DNA from 4 places in the Streptomyces brevispora genome. Region 1 is predicted to be linked to each of the others. Evidence: riboswitches for the same ligand, from Rfam matches in the RefSeq annotation. Region 1 holds a riboswitch; each other region holds the start of a gene.

The links. A riboswitch is a leader RNA that binds a small molecule or an ion and turns the genes downstream of it on or off. The one in region 1 is predicted to bind cyclic di-AMP.
Region 2: linked by a shared signal. The riboswitch ahead of FHX80_RS30110 (LysM peptidoglycan-binding domain-containing protein) and the one ahead of FHX80_RS15315 (M23 family metallopeptidase) in region 1 are both predicted to bind cyclic di-AMP.
Region 3: linked by a shared signal. The riboswitch ahead of FHX80_RS23370 (M23 family metallopeptidase) and the one ahead of FHX80_RS15315 (M23 family metallopeptidase) in region 1 are both predicted to bind cyclic di-AMP.
Region 4: linked by a shared signal. The riboswitch ahead of FHX80_RS10075 (transglycosylase family protein) and the one ahead of FHX80_RS15315 (M23 family metallopeptidase) in region 1 are both predicted to bind cyclic di-AMP.

The regions. Positions count from the first base shown of each region.
Region 1 is NZ_VIWW01000001.1:3,299,412-3,303,030, forward strand. It holds tRNA gene FHX80_RS15305 (tRNA-Met) at 463-536, shown strand; gene FHX80_RS15310 (PP2C family protein-serine/threonine phosphatase) at 740-1,903, shown strand; cyclic di-AMP (ydaO/yuaA leader) riboswitch at 2,199-2,352, shown strand; gene FHX80_RS15315 (M23 family metallopeptidase) at 2,364-3,563, shown strand.
Region 2 is NZ_VIWW01000002.1:113,415-117,033, forward strand. It holds gene FHX80_RS30095 (peptidoglycan DD-metalloendopeptidase family protein) at 1-379, shown strand, start outside; gene FHX80_RS30100 (GNAT family N-acetyltransferase) at 512-1,087, shown strand; gene FHX80_RS30105 (nitrobindin family protein) at 1,198-1,749, shown strand; cyclic di-AMP (ydaO/yuaA leader) riboswitch at 2,330-2,518, shown strand; gene FHX80_RS30110 (LysM peptidoglycan-binding domain-containing protein) at 2,522-3,394, shown strand; partial or broken gene FHX80_RS36885 (hypothetical protein) at 3,596-3,619, shown strand, end outside.
Region 3 is NZ_VIWW01000001.1:5,039,492-5,043,110, forward strand. It holds gene FHX80_RS23360 (M16 family metallopeptidase) at 1-176, shown strand, start outside; gene FHX80_RS23365 (M16 family metallopeptidase) at 203-1,585, shown strand; cyclic di-AMP (ydaO/yuaA leader) riboswitch at 1,799-1,965, shown strand; gene FHX80_RS23370 (M23 family metallopeptidase) at 1,979-2,791, shown strand; gene FHX80_RS23375 (GntR family transcriptional regulator) at 3,006-3,619, shown strand, end outside.
Region 4 is NZ_VIWW01000001.1:2,191,977-2,195,595, forward strand. It holds gene eno (phosphopyruvate hydratase) at 56-1,336, opposite strand; gene FHX80_RS10075 (transglycosylase family protein) at 1,629-2,369, opposite strand; cyclic di-AMP (ydaO/yuaA leader) riboswitch at 2,374-2,545, opposite strand; gene FHX80_RS10080 (LysM peptidoglycan-binding domain-containing protein) at 2,868-3,619, opposite strand, start outside.

The sequences.
Region 1 (3,619 bases):
AGGCCCTCCAGACAGGCTGCGATGAGAGACCGGGAGCGGCTTGCGGGGCGCGGTGAAATGCGTGCTCCCGGGTCTGCTCGCACGGGCAGCCCACCAGTCCGGGGGATGCAGCAGATACCTTGCGGCAGAACGCGTGTTCCTTGCAACACCTTCTCGTTTTCGACACTTTGACGTTCTTGGTCCGGTCGGCCGAACCCGGTGCGGGACTGCCTCCGCCTGTTCGGTGAGCGATCCAGTCGAATGTCAACTGGTCGACAGAGGTTGGTTGTTGCGCGGGTGGGGGTACTGGTCTCCCTTTTCTCGCAGGTGGTTGGGCCTTTCCCTCGGATGGTCGGGGTCGATCGGGGGAGTCTGTGCGGGGGCGTCATCGGGTGGGCCGGGCGGCGGGGGAGCCGCGCGAGGGGGCGGGCGCGCGGGGTGGTCATGAGTGCGTCGAACATGCCGTAGAGTTGTGTTTACCGACGCGGGGTGGAGCAGCTCGGTAGCTCGCTGGGCTCATAACCCAGAGGTCGCAGGTTCAAATCCTGTCCCCGCTACTGAAGAATCAGGCCAGGCATGCATACTGCATGCCTGGCCTGATTCGTTTGTGCGTTCGCCGGGCCACCGGCCGGTGCGACCCGCACCACGCACGTACTCCCATTGGCCGTCGATGAATCGCCCCGCCACCGTGCTCCGGGAAGTCTGGGGGTGGTGCGCGGTACCGTCCGCGGCCGTGGGCGCACCGGGTAGGAGAGCACAGGTGGGGAAGCGGGAACAGCGGCGGGGGAGGCGCGCGGGCGAGATCCGGAACCGCCGGCTCGTCCGGGCGCTGCCTGGCCTGATCATCGCCGTGGGGTTGGTGTTGGATTTGATCACCCCGCCCGCCTTCACGCCCGTTCCGCTGTTCGCCGCGGCCCCGCTGATCGCCGCGCCGTTCTTCTCGCAGATCGGCACCATCCGGGTCGGAGCCGCAGCGCTGCTGTCCTTGGCCGGGCTGCGGTTCTACGGTGAAACGCTGTTCAATGCCGTGCCGTCGATCGAGCTCCTCACCGTCCTCACCGTCTCGGTCCTCGCGGTCTACATCAACGGGGTCGTACGGCGCAGCAACGAGCAGTTGGCCTCCGCGCGAGTCATCGCGGAGACCGCCATGCGCGCGGTGCTGCCGAAGCCGCCCGACCGGATCGGCGGGCTGCAAGTGGCCGCGCGGTACGAGGCGGCCCAGGCGGACGAGTTCGTCGGCGGCGACCTCTTCTCGGTCACGGACACCCCGTACGGGGTGCGGCTGGTGGTCGGGGACGTGCGCGGCAAGGGGCTGGACGCGGTGGAGGCGGTGGCGGTGATCGTCGGCGCGTTCCGGGAGGCGGCCGAGCAGGAGCGGTCACTGGAGGGGGTGGCTCAGCGGCTGGAGCGTGCGCTGGCGCGGGAATCGGGCCGGCGCGGGGGCCTCGACGAGGCCGAGGGGTTCATCACCGCCGCGCTCGCCGAGATCCCGCCGGGCGCGACCCTGGTGCGGATCGTCAACCGCGGCCACCCCGAGCCGCTGCTGATGTACTCGGACGGGGCGCTGGACGTACTGCAGCCCGAGCTGCCCGCGCTGCCCCTGGGGATGGACCTGGGCGTGTGGCCGGACCGCGCCGACGAGTGGGCGTTGCCCGCCGGGTCGACGCTCCTCCTCTACACGGACGGCCTCTCCGAGGCCCGTAACGCCGACGGGGTCTTCTACGACCCCGCCGAGCGGCTGCGCGGACGGATCTTCCCGGGCCCCGAGGAGCTGCTGTCCGCGCTGACCGACGACGTACGGCTGCACACCGGTGGGGTGACGACCGACGACATGGCGCTGCTCGCCATTGTGCGCCCCGCCGAGGGGCAGCCGGACCGGCGCACAACCGTGAAGATCGTGGGTTTGGGAGGCGGCGCAGGGTGAAGACGAAGGGGCAGACGGGGGAGAGCGTGAGGGAACACGAGGGAATGCGACGGAGCGGACGCGGAAGATGCCACTGTCCGTAACCGTAAGGAACCCCTTCGCATAACATTTGACGCAACGTCAGAAAATAGATAACGATTGAGTGGCGATCAACTCGCCCGGTTCCACCCGGTTGTGTCCCGTAAAGTCCAGGCCGAAGATGTGAATGATCAGCTGGAACGGCTTGGAATCGGACCCGTGTGTCTATTAACGTTCGATAACGCAGCGCGGTCCCAGCCGCCGTCAGAGGCGGCACCGTGCGCGAGCGCCGAATTCCGCAAGGGAACCGGGGAACCACCTACATGGGGTGAATCGGGCATCTCTGTCTCGTTGAGAGGCGGAGGAACCCGTAGGAGACCTTCCTGCTCCGAACCCGTCAGCTAACCCGGTAGGCGAGAAGGAAGGAAAGGAGTGCGCCCCAGTGGCGTCCAACAAGCCTGCCCCCGAAGCCCCCTCATGGTTCGTGCCCGAGCACGGAAATGACTTCGGACCCGGGCCCGGTGCCAGCTACGGCACCAACCACGGAACCGAGTACGGAACCGCTTACGGATCCAGCCACGGGACCGCTTACGGAACCGCCTACGGAACCGATCGGGGCAGCGAGTTCGGCAACGGCTTCCGCGCCGACGAGGCCGAGCCGGACAAGGCGCGGGAGGAATGGAATCCCACCGAGGAGTCCATCCGCCCCGTACGCGGCAAGCACCGCGTCGCCAAGCAGCGCAACGGTCTCGCCCGTAGCTCCACCGTCCTCGGCGTCGGTGTCATCGCAGCCGTCGGCGCGGGCGGCATGGCCTCCGCGCAGAGCAGGCCGCCGGTCTCCATCTCCCTTCCCGACGCCATCTCCGACAACCTCCCCGAGGCCAGGTCCCTCCCCGGCGTCGGCGCACTGTTCTCGGGTGAGTCCGAGGCGGAGAAGGCGAAGGCCGAGACGGTTTCCGCCCCGCTGACGACGGCCGGCATCACCACCGCCGAGGCCGAGCAGGGCGCCACGGACGCCGGCGAGGCGCTCCGCGCCCGCATCCTCCAGCAGGCCGAGCAGCAGCAGGACTCCGCCGACGCCGAGGCCAGGGCGGCCGAGGAGAAGGCCGCCGCGGAGAATGCGTCCGCCGAGGCGAAGAAGCAGCAGGACGCTGCCGAGGCCGAGGTCGCCGCCGCGAAGAAGAAGGCGGCGGAGGAGGCGAAGGAGAAGGCCGAGGCACTGCGGCTCGCCAAGCTCGCCGCCAGCTACGCCATCCCCACCTCCTCGTACACGATCACCTCGACCTTCGGCGAGGCCGGTTCGCTGTGGTCCTCCGGCTACCACACGGGCCTCGACTTCGCGGCGCCGACCGGTACCCCGATCAAGGCCATCCACAGCGGCACCATCAAGTCGGCCGGCTGGTCCGGTTCGTACGGCTACCGCACGGTCCTGGAGCTCGAGGACGGCACGGAGCTCTGGTTCTGCCACCAGTCCTCGATCGGTGTCGGCGTCGGCCAGAAGGTCACCACCGGGGACACCATCGGACGCGTCGGTGCGACCGGCAACGTGACCGGCCCGCACCTTCACCTCGAGGTCCACACCTCGGACGGCGCCGGGATCGACCCGATGTCCTGGCTGCGTGCCCGGGGCCTGACGGTCTGAGCCCGCTGCACGGTCCGGAGGCGGGGTCTCCCGGCCCGCGGCCGTGGGCCGGGTCG
Region 2 (3,619 bases), on a different contig from region 1:
CCCGGGCGGCACCCGGGTCAACCCGCTGGACTACCTGGGCGGGGGCGGCGGAGGCGGGCTGCCGAAGACGTCGACGGAGCAGGACGGTGTTCCCGGTGCGGTGATGTGGAAGCGGACGCAGAACTGGTTGCGGATCGAGTCGGGTTACACCGGTCCGATCGACGGGGTACCGGGGCCCAACACCTACGCCGCGCTCCAGCGGAACATGCGTAACTGGGGTTACACCGGCCCCATCGACGGGGTACCCGGTACCAACACCTGGGCCGCCGTCCAACGCCTGGCCGCCCAGAACGGTTACACCGGCCCCATCGACGGCGTGATGGGACCCAACTCCTGGCGCGGCTTCAGCCACTTCATCAACCAGGACCGCTGGAACTGACCCACCCCCCAGGGTTTCCGCGGACCGATCAACGAAGTTCGCCCGGTCGGTCCGCGGTTCTCCGCTGCTCTCGTCTGTCCGCGGAAGGTGTCCAGGTATTTCGCTGGGTGAGGGTTGGTTAGGCTGCGGGTCATGAACACGGCTTCGAACGGCGGTGGGACCCTTGAACCCGTCGTCCTGGACGCGACGGAGCCGACGTCTGATCCGGACCTGCGGGCCCGGTTCGCGGTGTCGGTCCATCGGATCCTGGCGGACCTGGTCCGTGAAGGCGCCGCGCTGGGGTGGGTTGATCCCCCGTCGTACGACGAGGTGGCGGAACTCCTCGACCACGTCTTCTCCGCGGTGCACGCGGGTGATGCCGCCCTGCGTGCCGCGTATCTGGACCGTGAGCTGGTCGGGGTGGGGTACTGGCTGCGCCACACGCGGCCTACCCATCGTCCGCACGCCGATCTCGAAAAGATCGCGGTGGCGGCGTCCGCCCAGGGCCGTGGTATCGGCCGGGCACTGACCGCCGCCCTGATCGACGATGCCCGACGGGCGGGGATCGAGGTCCTCACGCTGGATGTCCGCGGCGACAACAGCGGTGCACTGCACCTCTACCGGGCGCTGGGCTTCACCGAATACGGGCGCCTGCCCGGCTTCGTCGCTGTCGGTGAACGCCGCTACGTCAAGGTGTTCTGCATGATGGACTTCCGTCAGGAGGAGTGACTCCCTGTCAAAGGCGCGGTGCGTGAAGGCGTGGCATCGGCTTCCTCGCGTTCACTGGTCCTACGGTGCCACCCGGCACCGGCACCGTCCCCGACCCAGGAGCTCGCAAGATGTTCGACCCCGCCCGGAAACACCCGTACCCCGACGCGTTCCGACCGGACGAAGCGCCTGCCCCGCATCCGCTGCTCGCACCGCTGGCCGGCTTCCTGGGCACCTGGGCCGGGCGGGGCCGCGGCGGATACCCGACGCTCGCCGGGGAGTTCCGGTACGCGCAGGAGGTCACCTTCAGCCACGACGGGCGGCCCTTCCTCCACTACGAGGCGCGCGCCTGGCTGCTCGACGCGGACGGCGCCCCGCTGCGGCCGTCGGCACGGGAGAGCGGCTGGTGGCGGATGCAGCCCGACGGGCACGTGGAGGCGTTGATCACTCAGCCCACCGGTGTCGCGGAGATCTTGACGGGCCACGCGGTCGACGGCGTGGCCGACCTCGCCAGCCATCAGGTCGCCCTCGCACCCACCGCCAAGGAGGTCGGCGCCACCCGTCGCCGCTACACCCTGACGGACGACGGCACGCTCGAATTCGTCCATGACCTCGCGGCGGTAGGTCAGCCGCTGCAGCATCACCTTTCGGCGCAGCTCCGACGCGGGGGCGGAAGCCGGTAGCGCCTTGCGGCGGATGGTGCGGAGTTCCGCGTCGGTGCGGTGACTGGGGTTCGCGCCCGGCTTCACCGCACTCTGCTTCGCCGTGCCCACCGTGCCCGGCTTCACCGCGCCCGCGTCGTCGACACCAGGCTCGGCGAAGCGCTCGAAGTACTCGAAGCGCCCGAACGGCATCTTGCACCGGAGGCCGTCGGCGCCGGCTGCGGCCGTGAGCGGCGGGTGGGGCGCCGACCGATGCCGAGCCTGCCCGGAGTCCGGGCAGGCCGACTCCCCGAGACACCCAAATGTCTTGATTGGGGGCAATTGCTACGAATAAATCGCAATGAACCTCCTTGGGTAGTTTTCTACTAACCAAACGCTATCAAATCCATCAAACCGCCCCTTTCGGGCGCAGTGGTCAGCGTCACTTTTCCGGCCCCGCACGCGGGGTATCGGGCTTCGGTTCCCTGTCGCGCCAAGAGAATTGACTTCCTCGGCGAGGCCTGATTGTGAGCGTTTCCTTTAGTTGATCTTGCGAATCAATTGGGATTCGGAATTCAGGGCTTGTTTCGCTCGGCGCCTTTCGCTTACGGTCACCGTCAATCCGGATGGAACGCCGAATCCTGCCGCCGTCCGGTGACCCAACCCACTCGCGTACGGCAGGAGCGGGGGACCCAGTTTTGCCGCCGGTCCGGTATCCGGAGCGGCTAGGGGTGAAGTCGCCATCACGTGCGGCCGGACATCTCCAGTCCGAACCCGACAGCTCACCTCGCAGGCGGCGGAGAGGAAATGCGCCATGCCCATCATGGGTAAGCACCGTCGTTCCAAGTCCACCTCCCTGACCCGCGGTTTCATCGCCGTGAGCACGGGCGGAGTCGTTCTCGCGCTCCCCCTGATCGGGGCCGGGTCGGCTTCGGCCGCACCGGCGCACTCCGTCGCCGCGGAAAAGGCGAAGGCCTCGACTTCCGTTGCTGCCAAGGAAATTGCCGTCCGCGATGCGGAGCCGACCATCTATTCCGTGGTCTCCGGTGATTCACTTTCCAAGATCGCCCTGGGGTATTCCCTCAGTGGCGGCTGGGAGCGGCTCTACGAGGACAATCAGAGTGCGATCGGCGGAAATCCCGATCTGATTCACGTGGGCCTCAAGCTGACCATCGGTGCCAAGTCCGCGGCCACAGCGCCCGAGGCGGCCCCCACGGCCGAATCGAAGGCACAGCCCACGACTGAGTCCAAGCCCGCGGCCGAGGCCTCGCAGTCGGCCGACCGCGCCGACCGTTCCCAGCGGACGGCCACGCCCGTCGCGCAGAAGACCGCGGCCACCGCTCCCGCGCCGGCCGCGACGTCGTACACCAACGACCTCGACGGCTGGATCAAGGAGTCGCTGGCCGTGATGGCCCAGCACGGCATCCCCGGCAGCTACGACAGCATCTACCGCAACATCATCCGCGAGTCCTCGGGCAACCCGAAGATCGTCAACAACTGGGACTCGAACGCCGCCGCCGGCACGCCCTCGAAGGGCCTCCTGCAGGTCATCCAGCCCACCTTCCAGGCCTACCACGTACCCGGCACGTCGATGGACATCTTCGACCCCGTCGCCAACATCACCGCCGCGTGCAACTACGCAGCTGCCACGTACGGCTCGATCGACAACGTCTTCGGGGCCTACTGACGTCACACGGCTCCGCCCTCGGGAGGAGCCGGGCGCAGGGGTGGGAGGGAGCCGAGCGGCTCCCTCCCACCCCTTTCGCATGGCCGTACGACCCTTGCGCCGCGTAGGCGGTCAGACGCGGGCTACGTGACCGTTCGGTACGGCGCGGCGTCGGGCATCGGGACCTGCCTGCCCGTGGTGTTCAGCCAGAGCACCCCCGGGGTGCCGGGGGCCGCCGAGGCGGGT
Region 3 (3,619 bases), 1.7 Mb from region 1:
TGCACCGGGTGCTCGACGTCACCGCCGAGGAGGTCAAGGCCGCCGCCAGGGCCCAGCTGCGGCCCGACAACAGGGCGGTGCTGGTCTATGAGCCGGTCGAGTCGGTGGAGCCCGCCGAAGAGGCGGAAGCCGGCGCCGCCAACGACACCGACGCGCACGAAGGGGCGGACAAGTGACCGACGCTGCCGCGACTGGAGTTTCGATGGAGTACCACCCGCAGCCCGCTCCCGGAGTGGCCAGGCCCTGGGCCTTCCCCGCACCCGAGCGCGGCGCCCTGCCCAACGGCCTCACGGTGCTGCGCTGCCACCGCCCCGGCCAGCAGGTCGTCGCCGTCGAGATCTTCCTCGAAGCCCCGCTGGAGGCCGAGCCCGAGGGCCTGGACGGGGTGGCCACGATCATGTCGCGCGCCCTGTCCGAGGGCACCGACAAGCACAGCGCCGAGGAGTTCGCCGCCGAGCTGGAGCGGTGCGGCGCCACCCTTGACGCCCATGCCGACCACCCCGGCGTCCGGGTCTCCCTGGAGGTTCCCGCCTCCCGGCTGGCCAAGGCGCTCGGCCTGGTCGCCGAGGCCCTGCGGGCGCCGGCCTTCGCCGACAGCGAGATCGAGCGGCTGGTGAACAACCGGCTCGACGAGATCCCGCACGAGCAGGCGAACCCCGCCCGCCGCGCCGCCAAGCAGCTCTCCAAGGAGCTCTTCCCGGCCACGGCCCGCATGTCACGCCCCCGCCAGGGCACCGAGGCGACCGTGGAGCGCATCGACTCCGCGGCCGTGCGTGCCTTCTACGACGCCCACGTCCGGCCGTCCACCGCGACGGCCGTGGTCGTCGGTGACCTCACCGGCATCGACCTGGACGCCCTGCTCGCCGACACCGTCGGCGACTGGTCGGGCAACACGGCCGAGTCCCGTCCGGTCCCGCCGATCACCGCCGACGACACCGGCCGCGTGGTGATCGTGGACCGCCCCGGAGCGGTGCAGACGCAGCTGCTGATCGGCCGGATCGGCGCCGACCGGCACGACAGCGTCTGGCCGGCCCAGGTGCTCGGCACGTACTGCCTGGGCGGGACGCTCACCTCCCGGCTCGACCGGGTGCTGCGCGAGGAGAAGGGCTACACCTACGGCGTACGCGCCTTCGCCCAGGTGCTGCGCTCCACGGCTCCCGGCTCCGCCTCGGGGGCGACGGGCGCCGCGATGCTCGCCATCAGCGGCTCGGTGGACACGGAGTCCACCGGCCCGGCGCTGGACGACCTGTGGAAGGTGCTGCGGACCCTGGCCGCGGAGGGCCTGACGGACGCCGAGCGCGAGACGGCCGTGCAGAACCTCGTGGGCGTCGCACCGCTGAAGTTCGAGACGGCTGCTTCTGTCGCGAGCACCCTCGCCGACCAGGTCGAGCAGCACCTCCCGGACGACTACCAGGCGCAGCTCTACGCGCGCCTCGCCGACACCGGCACGGTGGAGGCGACGGCTGCCGTGGTCAGCGCCTTCCCGGGGGACAGGCTGGTCACGGTCCTCGTCGGGGACGCCGCGCGGATCGAGGAGCCCGTCAGGGCTCTCGGTATCGGAGAGGTCTCGGTCGTCACCGGCTGATCGGTCACTCTCCCCGAAAGCGGGGCAAAGGGAAGGTCCTGGCAGATCGCTGACTGCCGGGACCTTCCCTTTTTGTCCCGCTTTGGCGGGGAGGTTGCCTGTCTGCCCTGTGGGATGTGCTACAAAACCGCCTGTCCGTTTGGTGTGGGGAAGTGCCTCCGTCTAGCGTCGGCTCGGCTGTCCGTCACTCGTATGCCGCATCCGTGACGTACCGGACAGTCATCGCCGAGTCCCCGTCAGGCGCGAGCCCGGGGAGCCGGGGACCCACGCAGTCCCTGGGGTGAATCGGATGCCCATGCCTCTGCGAGGCCGGGGGATCCGTAGGAGACCTTCCTGCTCCGAACCCGTCAGCTAACCCGGTAGGCGAGAAGGAAGGAAAGGACCAGCCACTTCATGGCGTTCACCCGTGCCACGGGGAAGCACCGTGCCCCGAGCCGTCTGACGCGCCGCGGCGCGAAGGCCGTCGGCATCGCGACCCTGGCGACCACCGGCGTCATCGGTTCCATGGCCTCCCCGGCCCTTGCCGCGGACACCGAGACCCCCGCCGCCGCCGAGACCGGCCTCTCCCAGGTCATCGCCATCGAGGGCGCCCTCGCCGACCGGATCCACGCGCAGGCCGATGCTCAGCAGCGCCAGGCCGACATCGCCGCGGCGGCGAAGGCGAAGGCGGAAGCCGAGGCAAACGCCAAGGCCGAAGCGAAGAAGAAGGCCGACGCCGAGGCCAGGGCCGCCGCCCGAGCCATGGAAGCCCGCGAGGCCGAGGCGCGTGCCGCCCGCTCCGCCGAGCGCGCCCGGCTGGGCACCTTCCAACTCCCCGTCGCCGGTTCGTACGTGAGCACCGGCTACAAGACCGGCGGCTCCCTCTGGTCCTCCGGCAGCCACTCCGGCATCGACTTCCACGCCGTGTCCGGCAGCTCCGTCGTCGCCGTCGGCGCCGGTACGGTCGTCGAGGCGGGCTGGGGCGGCGCGTACGGCAACAACATCGTGCTCCGGATGACGGACGGCACGTACACGCAGTACGGCCACCTCTCCTCGATCGGTGTCTCCGTCGGCCAGAGCGTCGGCCAGGGGCAGCGGATCGGCCTCTCCGGCTCCACCGGCAACTCCACCGGACCGCACCTCCACTTCGAGGCCCGGACCACGCCGTCGTACGGCTCCGACATGGACCCGCTCGCGTACCTGCGCGCCCACGGCGTCACCGTCTGACCGACGCGAAGAACCTCGACGCAGGCCCCGGCACGCCGGGGCCTGCGTCGTACCCGGCCACCGGGCCGGGATGCGGGCCGTTCCGAACCCGCCGGTGACCAGAAGATATTCATGAATTTCCGCCCGGCATCGGAAATACGAGCGCACTGCAATAGAGTCACGGGACAGGCGTCGATCGGCCGCGTTTCGCGGGGATTAAGGCGGAGGTTCGGACATGCGCATTCCGGCGCATTCGGTATGCACGGCAATCCGTGACGACATCGTCTCCGGTGTCTTCGAACGCGGCAGCCGACTCACCGAGGAGGTGCTCGCACGCCGTTACGGGGTTTCCCGCGTCCCGGTGCGTGAAGCGCTGCGCACCCTGGAGTCCGAGGGTTTCGTGGTCACCCGCAGGCACGCCGGGGCCTGCGTCGCCGAGCCCGACGAGCAGGAGGCCGCCGACCTCCTGGAGGTCCGGATGCTGCTGGAGCCGCTCGGTGCGGCCCGCGCCGCCCGGCGTCGCACCGATGCCCACCTCAAGGTGCTGCGCGGCCTGGTCAGGCTGGGCCAGGAGCGGGCCCGCCGCGGTGAGGGCGAGGACCTGCGCTCACTGGGCGGCTGGTTCCACGAGACCCTGGCTCAGGCCTCCGGCAGCCCCGGCCTGATCGCGTTGCTCACCCAGCTCCGGCACAAGGTCGCCTGGATGTACGCGGTCGACCAGCCGGCCCGGCCGGCCGATTCCTGGGCCGAGCACGGGGCCATCGTGGACGCCGTGGCGCGCGGCGACGCGGAACGGGCGCGGGTGCTGGCCGCCCAGCACGCCGAGCGGGCCACCGCGGCGTACCGGCT
Region 4 (3,619 bases), 1.1 Mb from region 1:
GCCCGTGCCGGACGCGCCGGCCGGACGCGCCTGCTGTACGTGCCGGCCGTACGGGTCAGCCCTTGAAGCGCGGGAACGCCGAGCGGCCCGCGTACACCGCGGCGTCGTCGAGGATCTCCTCGATGCGCAGCAGCTGGTTGTACTTGGCGACACGGTCCGAGCGGGCCGGGGCGCCGGTCTTGATCTGGCCGCAGTTCACGGCGACCGCGAGGTCGGCGATGGTGACGTCCTCGGTCTCGCCGGAGCGGTGGGACATCATGCACTTGAAGCCGCTGCGCTGGGCCAGCTCGACGGCGTCCAGGGTCTCGGTCAGCGAACCGATCTGGTTGACCTTGACGAGCAGGGCGTTGGCGGAGCCCTCCTCGATGCCGCGGGCCAGGCGCTCCGGGTTGGTGACGAAGAGGTCGTCGCCGACGATCTGCACCTTGGCGCCGAGCTTGTCGGTGATGACCTTCCAGCCGGCCCAGTCGTCCTCGTACAGCGGGTCCTCGATGGAGACCAGCGGGTACGCGGAGACGAGCTCCTCGTAGTACTCGGTCATCTCGGCGGCCGAGCGGGACTTGCCCTCGAACTCGTACTTGCCGTCCTTGTAGAACTCGGACGCGGCGACGTCGAGCGCGAGCGCGATGTCCTTGCCCGGGGCGTAACCGGCCTCCTTGATGGCCTCAAGGATGAGGTCGAGGGCGGCGCGGTTCGACTCCAGGTTCGGCGCGAAGCCGCCCTCGTCGCCGAGACCGGTGGACAGGCCCTTGGTCTTCAGGACCTTCTTCAGCGTGTGGTAGACCTCGGCGCCCCAGCGCAGGGCCTCGGAGAAGGACTCCGCGCCGATCGGGGCGATCATGAACTCCTGGATGTCCACGTTGGAGTCGGCGTGCGACCCACCGTTGAGGATGTTCATCATCGGGACGGGCAGCAGGTGCGCGTTCGGGCCACCGAGGTAGCGGAACAGCGGCAGGTCCGAGGCCTCGGACGCGGCGTGGGCGACGGCGAGCGAGACGCCGAGGATGGCGTTGGCGCCGAGCGAGCCCTTGTTCTCGGTGGCGTCCAGGTCGAACATCGCCTGGTCGATCAGCCGCTGCTCGGTCGCGTCGTAGCCGACGAGCTCCGGGCCGATCTGCTCGATCACGGCGAGGACGGCCTTCTCGACGCCCTTTCCGTGGTAGCGGTTGGGGTCGCCGTCGCGAAGCTCAACGGCCTCGAACGCACCGGTGGAGGCTCCGGACGGAACAGCAGCACGACCCGTGCTGCCGTCGTCGAGCCCAACCTCGACCTCGACCGTGGGGTTGCCCCGGGAGTCGAGGATTTCCCGGGCTACGACGACGTCGATGGACGGCACGAGGCATCTCCTTCTGGGATATGACGCTGGTTGTGCAGGGTCACTTTGGCCTTGCGACAAGAGCCTAACCGGCCCGGCCCTCTCAGTCGGCCGCCCGCCCGCCCCCTGGGACGAAAAAGGACCCAAGGGCACCCATAGCGGGGCAGACGTCCAGGTACCTACCGACCAGTAACTACAACAGTTGAACAATCGGCGCGGGAGCCGGCGCACCCCGAAGCGGCAAAACCCCGGCCCGGCACGCACGGGGGGAGGTGCGGGCCGGGCCGGGGAGCTCAGCGAGGAGAGTGCCGAATTACTTCACCAGGTGGAGCTGCTGACCCGGGAAGATCATGTCGGCGTCCTTGACGATGTCCTTGTTCAGCTCGAACAGCCGCTCCCAGCCGCCCTTGACGTTGTGGTCGGCCGCGATCTGGCTCAGCGAGTCGCCGGCGACGACCTTGTACTCGCCGTCACCCTTCTTGACCGTCTCGCCGGTCGGGGTGGTGACGGTCTTCTTCTGCTCGGCCTGAGGGGTGGCCGCGCGGTCCGAGCGGGAGGCGGCGGGGGCCTCGGTGCGCTCGGCCTTCTTCGGCTCGGCCTGCTGGACCGGAGCCGACTGCTGCTTGGGGGCGGTCTTGGTGGCGGTGGAGCCGGTGTCGACGCCCGGGTCGACACCGTCGTTGCGCAGGTTGCCGGCGCCGGCGCAGCCCCAGGCGCCCGGTCCCTGCATGTCGAGGAGCTTCTCGGCCACGGCGATCTGCTGGGACTTGCTGGCCAGGTCGGCGCGGGCCGCGTACTGCGTACCGCCGGCGGCGGCCCAGCTGGACTGCGAGAACTGCAGACCGCCGTAGTAGCCGTTGCCGGTGTTGATCGACCAGTTGCCGCCGGACTCGCACCGGGCGACCGCGTCCCAGGTGGACACGGAGGCCGCGGAGGCGCCGGTCGCACCCATCAGGGGCACGGCGATGGCGGCACCGGCCACACCGGCGAGCGTGACGAGACGGACGGCCTTGGACGGGCGACGGTGCTTGTTGCCCTTGCTGTTGAGCAGCATCGAGACTTCTCCTCACCGACGCCTACGAGGTGAGCTGTCGGGTTCGGGCCAAGTGAGTTGCCCGGTCGCACGTCCTAGCGCACGACTTAACCCCAAGCCGTTCCCGATGCGTCTTGCGACGATCGGACCCGGCGCCTACCTGGGTCCCCCGCTCCTGCCTACGGCGCTTTACGCGTCTGTTCCCTTCGACCGACGGCAGGATTCGGCGTGACGATCGACGGGGCCCGCGGTGCGAGCGGTTACGACCGTAAACACACGCCACCCCCACATTCAAAGAAGGACATACCGGATAAACAGCCCTTACTCGCATCTGAAGAACACCTGTTTGCGCAGGTCGGAACGGATGCGGGGGGAGCTCCCGGACAAGACGCGCCAGTTCACGCAAAGAGACCCATGTCTCACTTAGTCAAAAGTGGGACATAGGCCTCTTAAGTACCCCAGATTTGAGGTGCTTTCAGCTGTTGATCAGACCGATTCCGCGGCCGTTCCCGGTCGGTCTCAGTCGGTCTTCACACCGAGATCGAGGCTCTGGCCAGGCAGGATGAGGTCCGGGTCGGAGCCGACCTCCGCCTTGTTGGCCTCGTACAGCTCCGTCCAGCCGCCGGGAAGCTTCTGTGCGTCAGCAATCGCCCAGAGGTTGTCGCCGGGGCGGACGGTGTACGTACCGTCGGCGACCGGGGCCCCCTTGTCGCGTGCGTCACTGGCGCCGCGCGAGGCGTGCCGCCCCGAGTCCCGGTCGCTGCCGGTCCCCTCGGGGGCCGGGGCGCCGCGGTGCTTGCCGCCCGTCTCCCCGGCCGGGGCGGACCCTTCCCGGGCGCCGGAGGAGCCGGTCGCGCCGGAGGAGCCGGATGCCGAGGGCGTGGCGGACGGGGAGGCCGAGGCGTCCGGCGTACGGTCGTGGTCGGCCGTGTCCGCCGTCGCGTCGTCCGACGGGGTGCCGGCCGACGGGGCATCGTCCGACGGAGCGTCGGTCGCGCCCTTGGACGCGCTGCCCGACCGGTCCCGGCTCGCCGACGGATCGGCACTCGACGACGGGTCCGCACTCTCGGAGGTGTCGGCGGACGAGGCGCTGCCCGGGTCGACGCCCGGCAGGGACCCGTCCACGACGAGGCCGGAGATGACCGCGCAACTGGGCCACGCCTTCGACCCCTGGTCGCCCAGGACCTTCTCCGCCACGGCGATCTGCTGCGAGCGGCTGGCCAGGTCCGCGCGCGGGGCGTACGAATCGCCGCCGTACGACTTCCACACAT